3 regions of the Anoxybacillus sp. FSL W8-0104 genome follow, and region 2 is predicted to be linked to each of the others. Evidence: riboswitches for the same ligand, from Rfam matches in the RefSeq annotation. Region 2 holds a riboswitch; each other region holds the start of a gene.
What was found. A riboswitch is a leader RNA that binds a small molecule or an ion and turns the genes downstream of it on or off. The one in region 2 is predicted to bind thiamine pyrophosphate.
Positions count from the first base shown of each region.

Region 1: another riboswitch for thiamine pyrophosphate. It lies ahead of thiM (hydroxyethylthiazole kinase); the one in region 2 lies ahead of thiC (phosphomethylpyrimidine synthase ThiC).
Region 3: another riboswitch for thiamine pyrophosphate. It lies ahead of tenA (thiaminase II); the one in region 2 lies ahead of thiC (phosphomethylpyrimidine synthase ThiC).

Region 1 covers NZ_JBBOQU010000001.1:1,381,004-1,384,157, forward strand. The annotation lists gene NST18_RS07380 (enoyl-CoA hydratase) at 1-288, opposite strand, end outside; gene thiE (thiamine phosphate synthase) at 331-984, opposite strand; gene thiM (hydroxyethylthiazole kinase) at 985-1,779, opposite strand; TPP riboswitch at 1,836-1,951, opposite strand; gene NST18_RS07395 (IS1380 family transposase) at 2,091-3,154, shown strand, end outside.
Region 2 covers NZ_JBBOQU010000001.1:1,078,776-1,081,929, forward strand. The annotation lists gene thiC (phosphomethylpyrimidine synthase ThiC) at 1-1,384, opposite strand, end outside; TPP riboswitch at 1,492-1,606, opposite strand; partial or broken gene NST18_RS05830 (Sir2 family NAD-dependent protein deacetylase) at 1,696-1,950, opposite strand; gene NST18_RS05835 (H-type small acid-soluble spore protein) at 2,157-2,330, shown strand; gene NST18_RS05840 (LysR family transcriptional regulator) at 2,369-3,154, opposite strand, start outside.
Region 3 covers NZ_JBBOQU010000001.1:2,257,211-2,260,364, forward strand. The annotation lists gene NST18_RS11860 (ABC transporter ATP-binding protein) at 1-133, opposite strand, end outside; gene NST18_RS11865 (ECF transporter S component) at 137-727, opposite strand; gene tenA (thiaminase II) at 702-1,397, opposite strand; TPP riboswitch at 1,485-1,592, opposite strand; gene NST18_RS11875 (class I SAM-dependent rRNA methyltransferase) at 1,725-2,909, shown strand; gene NST18_RS11880 (glycoside hydrolase family 13 protein) at 2,952-3,154, opposite strand, start outside.

The sequences.
Region 1 (3,154 bases), 300 kb from region 2:
TTCCATCACTTCAATGAATGAATGTTCATTCGTTGATTGCAACATCGTCTTAATGTCGCCCCCTGCGCTAAATCCTTTGCCACGCCCACGAATGATGACGATATCCGCTTCACTTGCTTCAACTTCTTTTAACGCTTGTAACAACTCTGTTAACATTTGTTCATGTAAGGCATTTAGCGCATTCGGACGATTCAATTCAATGGTTGCGACGCGATTTTCGTATGATAGTACGATATGTTCCATCTTCTCCATCCCCTCTTTCGTTTGTTCGCTATTTTCTTTCGACATATATGAATAAAATCCTGCACAGAACAAAACAAAAAGACGACATCATCTGTCGCCTTTTTGTTTTGCATGCATGACAATCTCATATAGTCGTTTTGTTTGTTCGTAAATATGTTCAGCACGGCAAATGGCCGAAATGACAGCAATTCCGTCTGCACCCGCTTCGATCACTTGTTTGGCTGTTTGTTCTGTAATTCCACCGATCGCAACGAGTGGAACACGTTTTTCATGGGCACGAATATGTTCAATCATCGTCAGTCCACATGCTTGCTTTGCATCTTCTTTGGAAACAGTTGGGAAAATCGGACCTAATCCAACATAATCAGCGCAAGCAGCAAGCGCTTTTTTTACTTCATTTAAGTTGTGAACAGATACGCCTAAATATTTATCTCCTATGCGATCGCGAACGCGTTCAGCTACTTCGTCTTCTTGACCGACATGAACGCCATCTGCCTGTAAAGCGAGGGCTAAATCGACATCGTCATTCACGATAAAAGGAATATTATACATTCGGCATCGTTCAAGTAATTTCTCGGCTAAGCGGTATTTTTCAATCCCCGTAAGCGCCCCCTTTCCTTTTTCGCGAAACTGAAACATTGTAATACCGCCTTTAATTGCTTCATCAAGCACAGCGAGCGGATCTTTCGTACAATCGATACTTCCCATAACGAAATACAACGATAGCTTCTGCTTCATCATTTATTCCCCTTGAATACGCGCGTATTGATCAACTTCTTCTGCGCTCGTTTCATGTAAAGCATTTAAAAAAGAAAGTTGAAAAGAACCAGGTACTTTTGCTTGTTTGGCTGCTTTTTCAGCCGCCACACCGTAATAAGCGAGGGCAGCAACTGATGACATCATCATATCGTCTCCTATACCTGCAAATGCACCTAATACCGAACTTAACAAACAACCTGTCCCGGTTACTTTCGTTAACATCGCATCACCATTTGAGACGATTACAATACGTTCTCCATCGGTTACTACATCATCTTTCCCTGTGACAACAACTACAGAGCGAAACATGAGTGCTGCTTTTTTCGCTACATCCACGAGGTCACTTTGAACGTCTCCTGCATCGACTCCTTTTGTACGTACTTGTTCACCCGCAATGCTCGCAATTTCCGATGCGTTCCCACGTAAAATCGAAATGTTTACTTCACGTAATATACGTCTGGCTGTTTCGGTGCGGTACGCTGTCGCACCAGCTCCAACAGGATCGAAAATGACAGGAATGTTTGCCTCATTTGCTGCTTTTCCGGCAATTAACATCGCCTCTACGTCTGTTTCGTTTAGCGTGCCAATGTTTAACACTAAAGCACGAGCTAACCGAACCATATCCGCTACTTCTTCTTTTGCATACGCCATAACAGGAGATGCGCCTACAGCAAGCAAACCATTCGCAACAAAATTGGTCACCACAACATTTGTCATATTATGTACGAGTGGTGACTCCTTCCTAACACGCGTTAACCATTGTCCTACATTCATCATTCATTCCCCCTAAAAAAAATAAAAACTAGTCGGACAGAGTCGACTAGTTTGCGTACTGAAAACATAGCCTACTTCCCTCCGCTGGTACAAACCAGATCAGGTTCAAAGGGTTGGAAAACTGATTGCGCGTTTTCCTCTCAGCCATCGCCATCCGGCACCCCTAGTAGTTTGATTGATTCAAATTTCTTTCATTTTAATACATTTTTTCTCTTGACCTGAATCCGTGACAAAACATCTTTACAATGGTCGCAAACCGTTGATACGATAAGGGAAAACGACGTTGACGACTCTTCATCAAGTAGGTGAATGTGATGAAAGATTTCCCGATTCGGTTTGTATTGACAGATGAAGCGATTACTCCAAGTGCTGGGCTTGCTCTCGTGGGCTACTTACTGCACCAAACGAAGCTGGATAAACGAGTAAACGCACTTCGGCTCCCAACGGTTCGTCGAGATGTGCACATTTCCCATAGCGACGTCATTCGCTCGATGATCGGCTTGCTTGCCACAGGAAAAACGGATTTTGATCATATCGAAGCGTATCGTCAGGACGATATCTTTTCGACATCAATGGGCATTCGGCACGTACCTTCCTCCCCAACGTTGCGACAGCGTCTCGATCAGCTCGCTTGTCTCCCGATGACCGAAACCATCATTTGGGAGGAATCGATGCGTCTGTTGGTTCGACAACACGCTACCTTGTCCGCTTGTTGGACGAAAGGGAAAACGACATGGCTTCCCCTTGATATAGATGCTTCCCCATTTGATAACTCCGATACGAAAAAAGAAGGAGTGAGTCGAACGTATAAAGGATTTGACGGTTTTACGCCGTTGTTTGCGTACGCAGGGAAGGAAGGGTATATCGTTCATGCCGAGCTGCGTCCAGGGAAACAACATGTACAAGACAACATGCCTTCGTTTTTAACTACCGCCATCCGTCGAGCTCGTCCGCTGACCTCGTCTCGTCTGCTTGTCCGCATGGATGCAGGGAACGATGCGGAAGCGAATGTGCACGTATGTCTAAAGGAAGACGTGGACTTTGTCATCAAGCGAAACTTACGCCGAGAATCGAAAGCGCTTTGGTTCCAGATCGCTTCGCAAAAGGGCAGACGCGTCGATGATGGACAAACAGAAGGAGTACAAACGTATGAGTTATGCCTTCCACAGACAGCAGCAATCGATGGACACACGTATACGTACGTTCAAGTCACCCAAGTGACGGAACGAACGATGGAACGAAATGGACAGCTGATGCTCGTTCCTGATTACGAAGTCGAAAGCTACTGGGTGCGCCTCGAAGGATACGAGCATGTTCGAATGAGTGATGTGCTCGCATTGTATCACGATCATGCGACATGCGAACAGTTTCATAGCGA
Region 2 (3,154 bases):
CAGCGTGGGCAGCAATTTTGTAGGCGATGACTCCTTGGCGGACGTCTTCTTTATTCGGTAGTCCAAGATGTTCTTTTGGTGTCACATAGCAAAGCATGGCCGTACCGTGCCAGCCGATAAGCGCTGCACCGATAGCTGAGGTGATATGGTCGTAACCTGGTGCAATGTCGGTAGTGATAGGACCTAGCGTATAAAAAGGTGCCCCGTGACAAATTTCAATTTGTTTATCGACATTTTCTTTAATTTTATGCATTGGAATATGCCCTGGACCTTCGATCATCACTTGGACATCATGTTCCCAAGCGATTTTTGTCAACTCTCCAAGTGTTTGTAACTCGGCGAATTGCGCCTCATCGTTTGCGTCTGCAATTGAGCCTGGACGTAATCCATCCCCAAGTGAAATAGCAATATCGTAAGTTTTTAAAATTTCGCAAATTTCTTCGAAGTGGGTGTATAAAAAGTTTTCTTCATGGTGTGCTAAACACCATTGTGCCATAATTGAGCCACCCCGAGAGACAATACCAGTTGTTCGATTGACTGTTAGTGGGATATAGCGAAGTAAGACACCTGCATGAATAGTAAAATAGTCTACGCCTTGTTCGGCTTGTTCAATTAATGTTTCTCGGTAAATGTCCCATGATAAGTTTTCGACAATGCCGTTCACTTTCTCTAACGCCTGGTAAATAGGTACAGTTCCAATCGGCACAGGGGAGTTTCGAATAATATATTCTCGCGTCTCATGTATATGTTTTCCTGTCGATAAGTCCATGACTGTATCGGCACCCCAACGAACAGCCCAAAGCATTTTTTCAACTTCTTCATCCATCGAGGATGTAACAGAAGAGTTTCCAATATTCGCATTAATTTTTACATGGAACTTGCTTCCGATGATCATTGGTTCACTCTCAGGGTGATTGATATTAGCTGGGATAATTGCCCTTCCTGCTGCCACTTCCTGTCGAACAAACTCTGGATCCATCTGTTCGCGAATAGCAACAAACTCCATTTCAGGTGTAATGATTCCTCGTTTTGCATAATGCATTTGGGTCACAACTTTCCCTTTTTTCGCACGAAAACGCCTAGGTGAAAAAGGAATGTTTGTTCTCACTAATGAAGGGCTATATTCTTCTACATCGCCACGCTCCGTTATCCATTTTTCTCTTAATTTTGGCAATCCTTTATCAATATTCGGCGCGAAAAGTGGGTCAGTGTATGGTCCACTCGTGTCATAAACTCGAATAGGCTCATTTTCTAGCATCGTTGTACCTGTCTTGGTTGGCGACAGTTGAATTTCTCGCATTGGCACACGAACATCTTCACGCGTTCCGGGCACATACACTTTTTTACTCGAGGGAAATGGCATTGATGAAAATAAGTCTTTCATTTTTAATCGCTCCTTTTCATTTTTTAGTTGGAGCAACGCCAATACGTAAAAAGATCAGGCTCCATAACGAGAACCTGATCTTGTCCGCAAATAGCACAAGTAAAGAACACTCGCGCCATCTACTTCCCTACGCTGGCATCACCCAGATCAGGTTCAAAGGGTCAAAGAACTTTTGCGCGTTCTTCTCTCAGTCCAAGCTATTGGACTCCCCTAGTAGATGATAAATTATGAATTTTAAAAATAGTCTAACATATGATAAAAATGTTGTAAAGTTATAAATGAAAAACTTGTTAAAATGGAGGCATAGTGGATTGCCAATTTGCTAAAATTGTATGTCCGATATGTGGTTGGCATTCAAGAAGTGTGCGAATACGATATTGATAAAATGCGATAAACTCGTCTCGATTATGTTGCATAGCATACGTACTTGCCAATTGTTGTGGATTTTTCGTGCGCCAAAGTCCTGATTTTGTCGAACGAAAATCGGGAAGCCCGCTTTCTGTAGACATTCCTGCTCCAGTAAATACGACTGTATACGAAGACTCTTTCAACCATCTTTCTAGCATTATCTCCCTCCTCTATAGATCAACAATTACTTCTATGTTCGCCCTGTTCTTCCTTTATTTTCACATATGTTTATGAGAAAAAAAGGACTTTCGATTCATGTGTATAAAAAATAAGAGCAGCATACCAACCTTGTGGGTGCTCTTTTTTTGTATATTTTTAACGTGAAGCGTAGATGATAATAATCATTTGAAGGGAGGGAAACAGCATGAACGTAACACGTGCGCAACAAATTGCTCAATCGCCCGATATGAAAAATGTAACGTATAATGGAAAATCGGTATATATCGAACATGTCGATGCGGAAACGGCAACAATCCATTTTTTAGACAATTCGGAAAATCAACAGCGTGTTCCAGTGTCACAGCTAGCAGAGCATTAAGACGAAAAGGGTGTAACAGAGCAGGATAGCCGTGCTCGTTACATCTTTTTTCGTTCGAGAAAATCAATAAATAAATGAACAATTTTTTTGCTTTTCATTGTCGGTGCATAAAGATAAGAAAACGTTCGGTAAAAAGGGGGGTGCTTTAAACAGACGATCGATAAGTGACCTTGTTTTAATTCACGCTCAATCACATGACGTGAAAGAAAGGCTAACCCGTTTCCGCGCATTAACGTTTCTTTAATTCCTTGATTGCTGCTGATGATCATGAGCGATTTAATTTTTAATCCATTTGAACGAATAAAATGGTTAAAGTATTCACGTGTGCCAGAGCCTAATTCGCGCGTAATCCATATTTGATTTTGTAGATCGCTTATACATACTTCTTGTTTGTGAACGAGCGGGTGATCGTTTGAAGCCACGATGACAAGCTCATCTTGCATGAATGGATAAACAGCCAATTCTTTTTCGTTCGTTTGCCCTTCAATTAAGCCAATATCGGTTTCATATGAACGGACAAGCTCGACGATCTCCTTCGTGTTGCCAATCATCACTTCGAAGTGTAGTTCTGGATAATCGTCTTGTAAAGAAAGTAAAAAAGAAGGAAGCACATATTCCCCGATCGTAAAACTAGCCCCGATTTTCAACGTTCCTTTCACACAATCGTGGTATTCTAAAATATCTTGTTTTGTTTGTTCGTACAAGGCAATCATTTTTTTAGCTCGATCGTAAAGTAATTCGCCAGTCGCTGTCACTTGTAGTTTTTTTGGCGAACGAATAAATAGTTTCGTTTGAAATTCTTTTTCTAAATTTTTAATGTGCAA
Region 3 (3,154 bases), 1.2 Mb from region 2:
TTCCGCATCCCGATGGGCCTAAAAGCAACACTTTTTCTCCTTTTTTAATCGAAAGCGATACATCGGTAAATAACCGCTTTTCTGCCCCCGGAAATTTTAAGCGCAATTGTTCGATATGGATCAATGATGTCACATCCTATTTATCAAGTGAGTCGTAATCTTCTTTTGTCGTCGGACGCAACAATTGCGTCACACCTGTCGCTTCGAGCGCTTTCACAAGCGAATAAGCAAATACACCAGCAATGATGATCGCTCCAATGAAACGCGCACCGATAAATAACGTTAAATTCCACCATGCTAATTGGTCGATATATCCTTTGTAAAAATCAAGCACTAATGAAGCGATCGTTGAACCAACCGCTGCAAGCGACACAACCGCCACATCAAAACGTTTATAGCGGAAAGCAGCGAAAACAAGCTCGGCGAGTAACCCTTGCACAAAGCCGTAAAATAGCACCTCAAGCCCCCATTCAGAACCAGCTAAAAACTCTCCTGATGCCGCAGCCACCTCCGCAAGTAGCGCCACTCCTGGTTTACGAATTAATAAATAGGCAACAGTTGCCGCAATAAACCACATGCCATAAATGAGTTGATCAAGATGAAGTCCAAGCGGTTTCACCGCATAGTAAAGCGGTCCCCACACTTTATACACAATCCCAAACACAATCGCCACCACAACGGTCGTTAATACGTCTGTTAATTTAAGCCCTTTCGTTTGCATAAACATCCTCCTCTTCAATTGGCCAACGTTCTAATTTGTACGCCATTTCCCAAAATAAATATTCATATTGACTGCTGATCACAAAGTGTTGCTTCATCCGCACTAACTCTTTTTCGCTAGCTGTTTTTGCGATGTCGTTTAAACGCGCAATTTGTTGTTCGACAAGCTGTTTGAACCAGTCAGAGCCGTACGCTTCAATCCATTGTGCATAAATTGGATGATTCGGCTTACAATGTTTTAACCGCTCACCAATTTCGTAATACAACCAATAGCACGGTAAAATGGCAGCTAATACATCGCCAAAACGTCCTGCAAACGACGCGCGATACATGTGGGACGTGTACGCATACGCAGTTGGAGCAGGAACAAACGAAGCCTTTTCTTCTTCTGTAATGCCGAGCTCTTTCATAAACGTTTCATGTAAACGAAGCTCAGCCTCATACGTACTTTGCGCATGATGCGCCATGCTTGCGGTCGTTTGTAAATCATCAGCCATCGCCCCGCCAAGCGCTTGCACTTTTGCAAAGTGTGTCAAATAATATGAATCTTGTAATACATAATAGCGAAAACAACGTAAATCAAGTGTTCCTTCCCCGATCTCCTTCACGAACGGATGATGAAAGCTCGCTTCCCAAATCGGATCGACAGCCTTGCGCAACTGCTCTGAAAACAACATAACCTCTCCCCCTTAAGAAAAATAAAAAACCACTTTCTTTGCGCAAAGAAAGTGGTTGTAAACGATGGAAATTAATAAAAGACACACTTCGCACCGTTTCCACTTCCCTACGCTGGTATGATCCAGATCAGGTTCTAAGGGTCTCAAAGGCACACTTTGATCTCAGCCTATCTAAAGGCCCCCCTAGTGGAATACATTTGCATCATTCACTTTGTCACTAATATTAGCATATTTCATGGAATTGTCAAATATTTTTCTCCACCATTTGCGCGCATCGTGTTCTTCCTGTATGCTAAAGTAGCGAATATATAGTCAGGAGTGGGATGTATGGCAAATGTATTTTTAAAACGAAAAAGAAAAAAGCGGCTCGAGCTTGGACATCCGTGGGTGTTTCAAAGCGAAGTCGATTATATTGAAGGAGATTTTGAACCGGGGGATTTCGTCAACGTATATAACCATCAACGTCACTTTTTAGCGAAAGGATACATTAATCCAAAATCACAAATGATCGTGCGCGTGTTAACGCAAAATCCAAACGACGAATTAAACGCGCAATTTTTTATGAACCGTATTCGTCAAGCATGGGCGTATCGCGAACGGATGATTCCGGGCGTTCGTTCATGTCGCGCCGTTTATGGAGAAGCCGATTTTTTACCTGGGCTCATCGTTGATAAGTACGAAGATGTGCTCGTTGTGCAAATTTTATCGCTCGGCATGGAAAAAAGAAAAGAATGGATTTTACAAGCGCTTCTTGACGTTTTTCAACCGAAAGCGATTTATTTGCGCAACGACGTTCACGTGCGCGAATTAGAAGGATTAAAACAAGAAAAAGGATTTTGGTACGGCACGTGCGATACGAACGTACAAATTGAAGAAAACGGCGTGAAATACATTGTCGATATCGAAAACGGACAAAAAACAGGATTTTTCTTCGATCAACGTCAAAATCGTGCTGCCATCAAGCCGCTGATTACAAGCGAATCAACCGTGCTCGATTGTTTTACGCATACAGGTTCATTTATGTTAAACGCCTGCTTATACGGAGCAAAACATGTGACCGCTGTCGATATTTCTGAACATGCGATTGAAACAGCAAAGCGAAACGCAGAGTTAAACGGATTTACAAATGTGGATTTCGTCGTTGCGAACGCGTTTGACTACTTACGCGAATGCGTACAACAGGGGAAAAAATGGGATGTCGTCATTATTGACCCACCAGCGTTTGCAAAATCCGCTCATGCGGTGCCAAAGGCGCTTGCTGGCTATAAAGATATTAATTTAAACGGCTTAAAGCTAGTGAAAGACGGCGGCTTTTTCGTGACCGCAAGCTGCTCGTACCATGTGCACCCTGATATGTTCCAAGCGATGGTTACGGAAGCAGCGTTTGATGCGAAGAAAATTTTACGTCAAATTCATTGGAGCGGTGCAGGATATGACCATCCAAAACTACTTGCCGCCGATGAAGGCGATTATTTGAAATTTGCCATTTACGAAGTGCATTCACGCAAATAAACGTGAAAATCCCCTTTTCCATGTCGGAAAAGGGGATTTTCATTATTTCACCAAATATACACGCGCTTCATACGGACGCAATGTAAAGCGTGTCGCATGTTTATGCGGTTTTACATCGTAGTTTGTTAACACAAGTTGCTCGCTATTTAATTTCAATGAATCGTAACGATACATTGTTTTTCGGTCTGTTAAGTTCACGATGACGATCGCTTTTTCATCACCTAACGTGCGCGTATACGCATAAA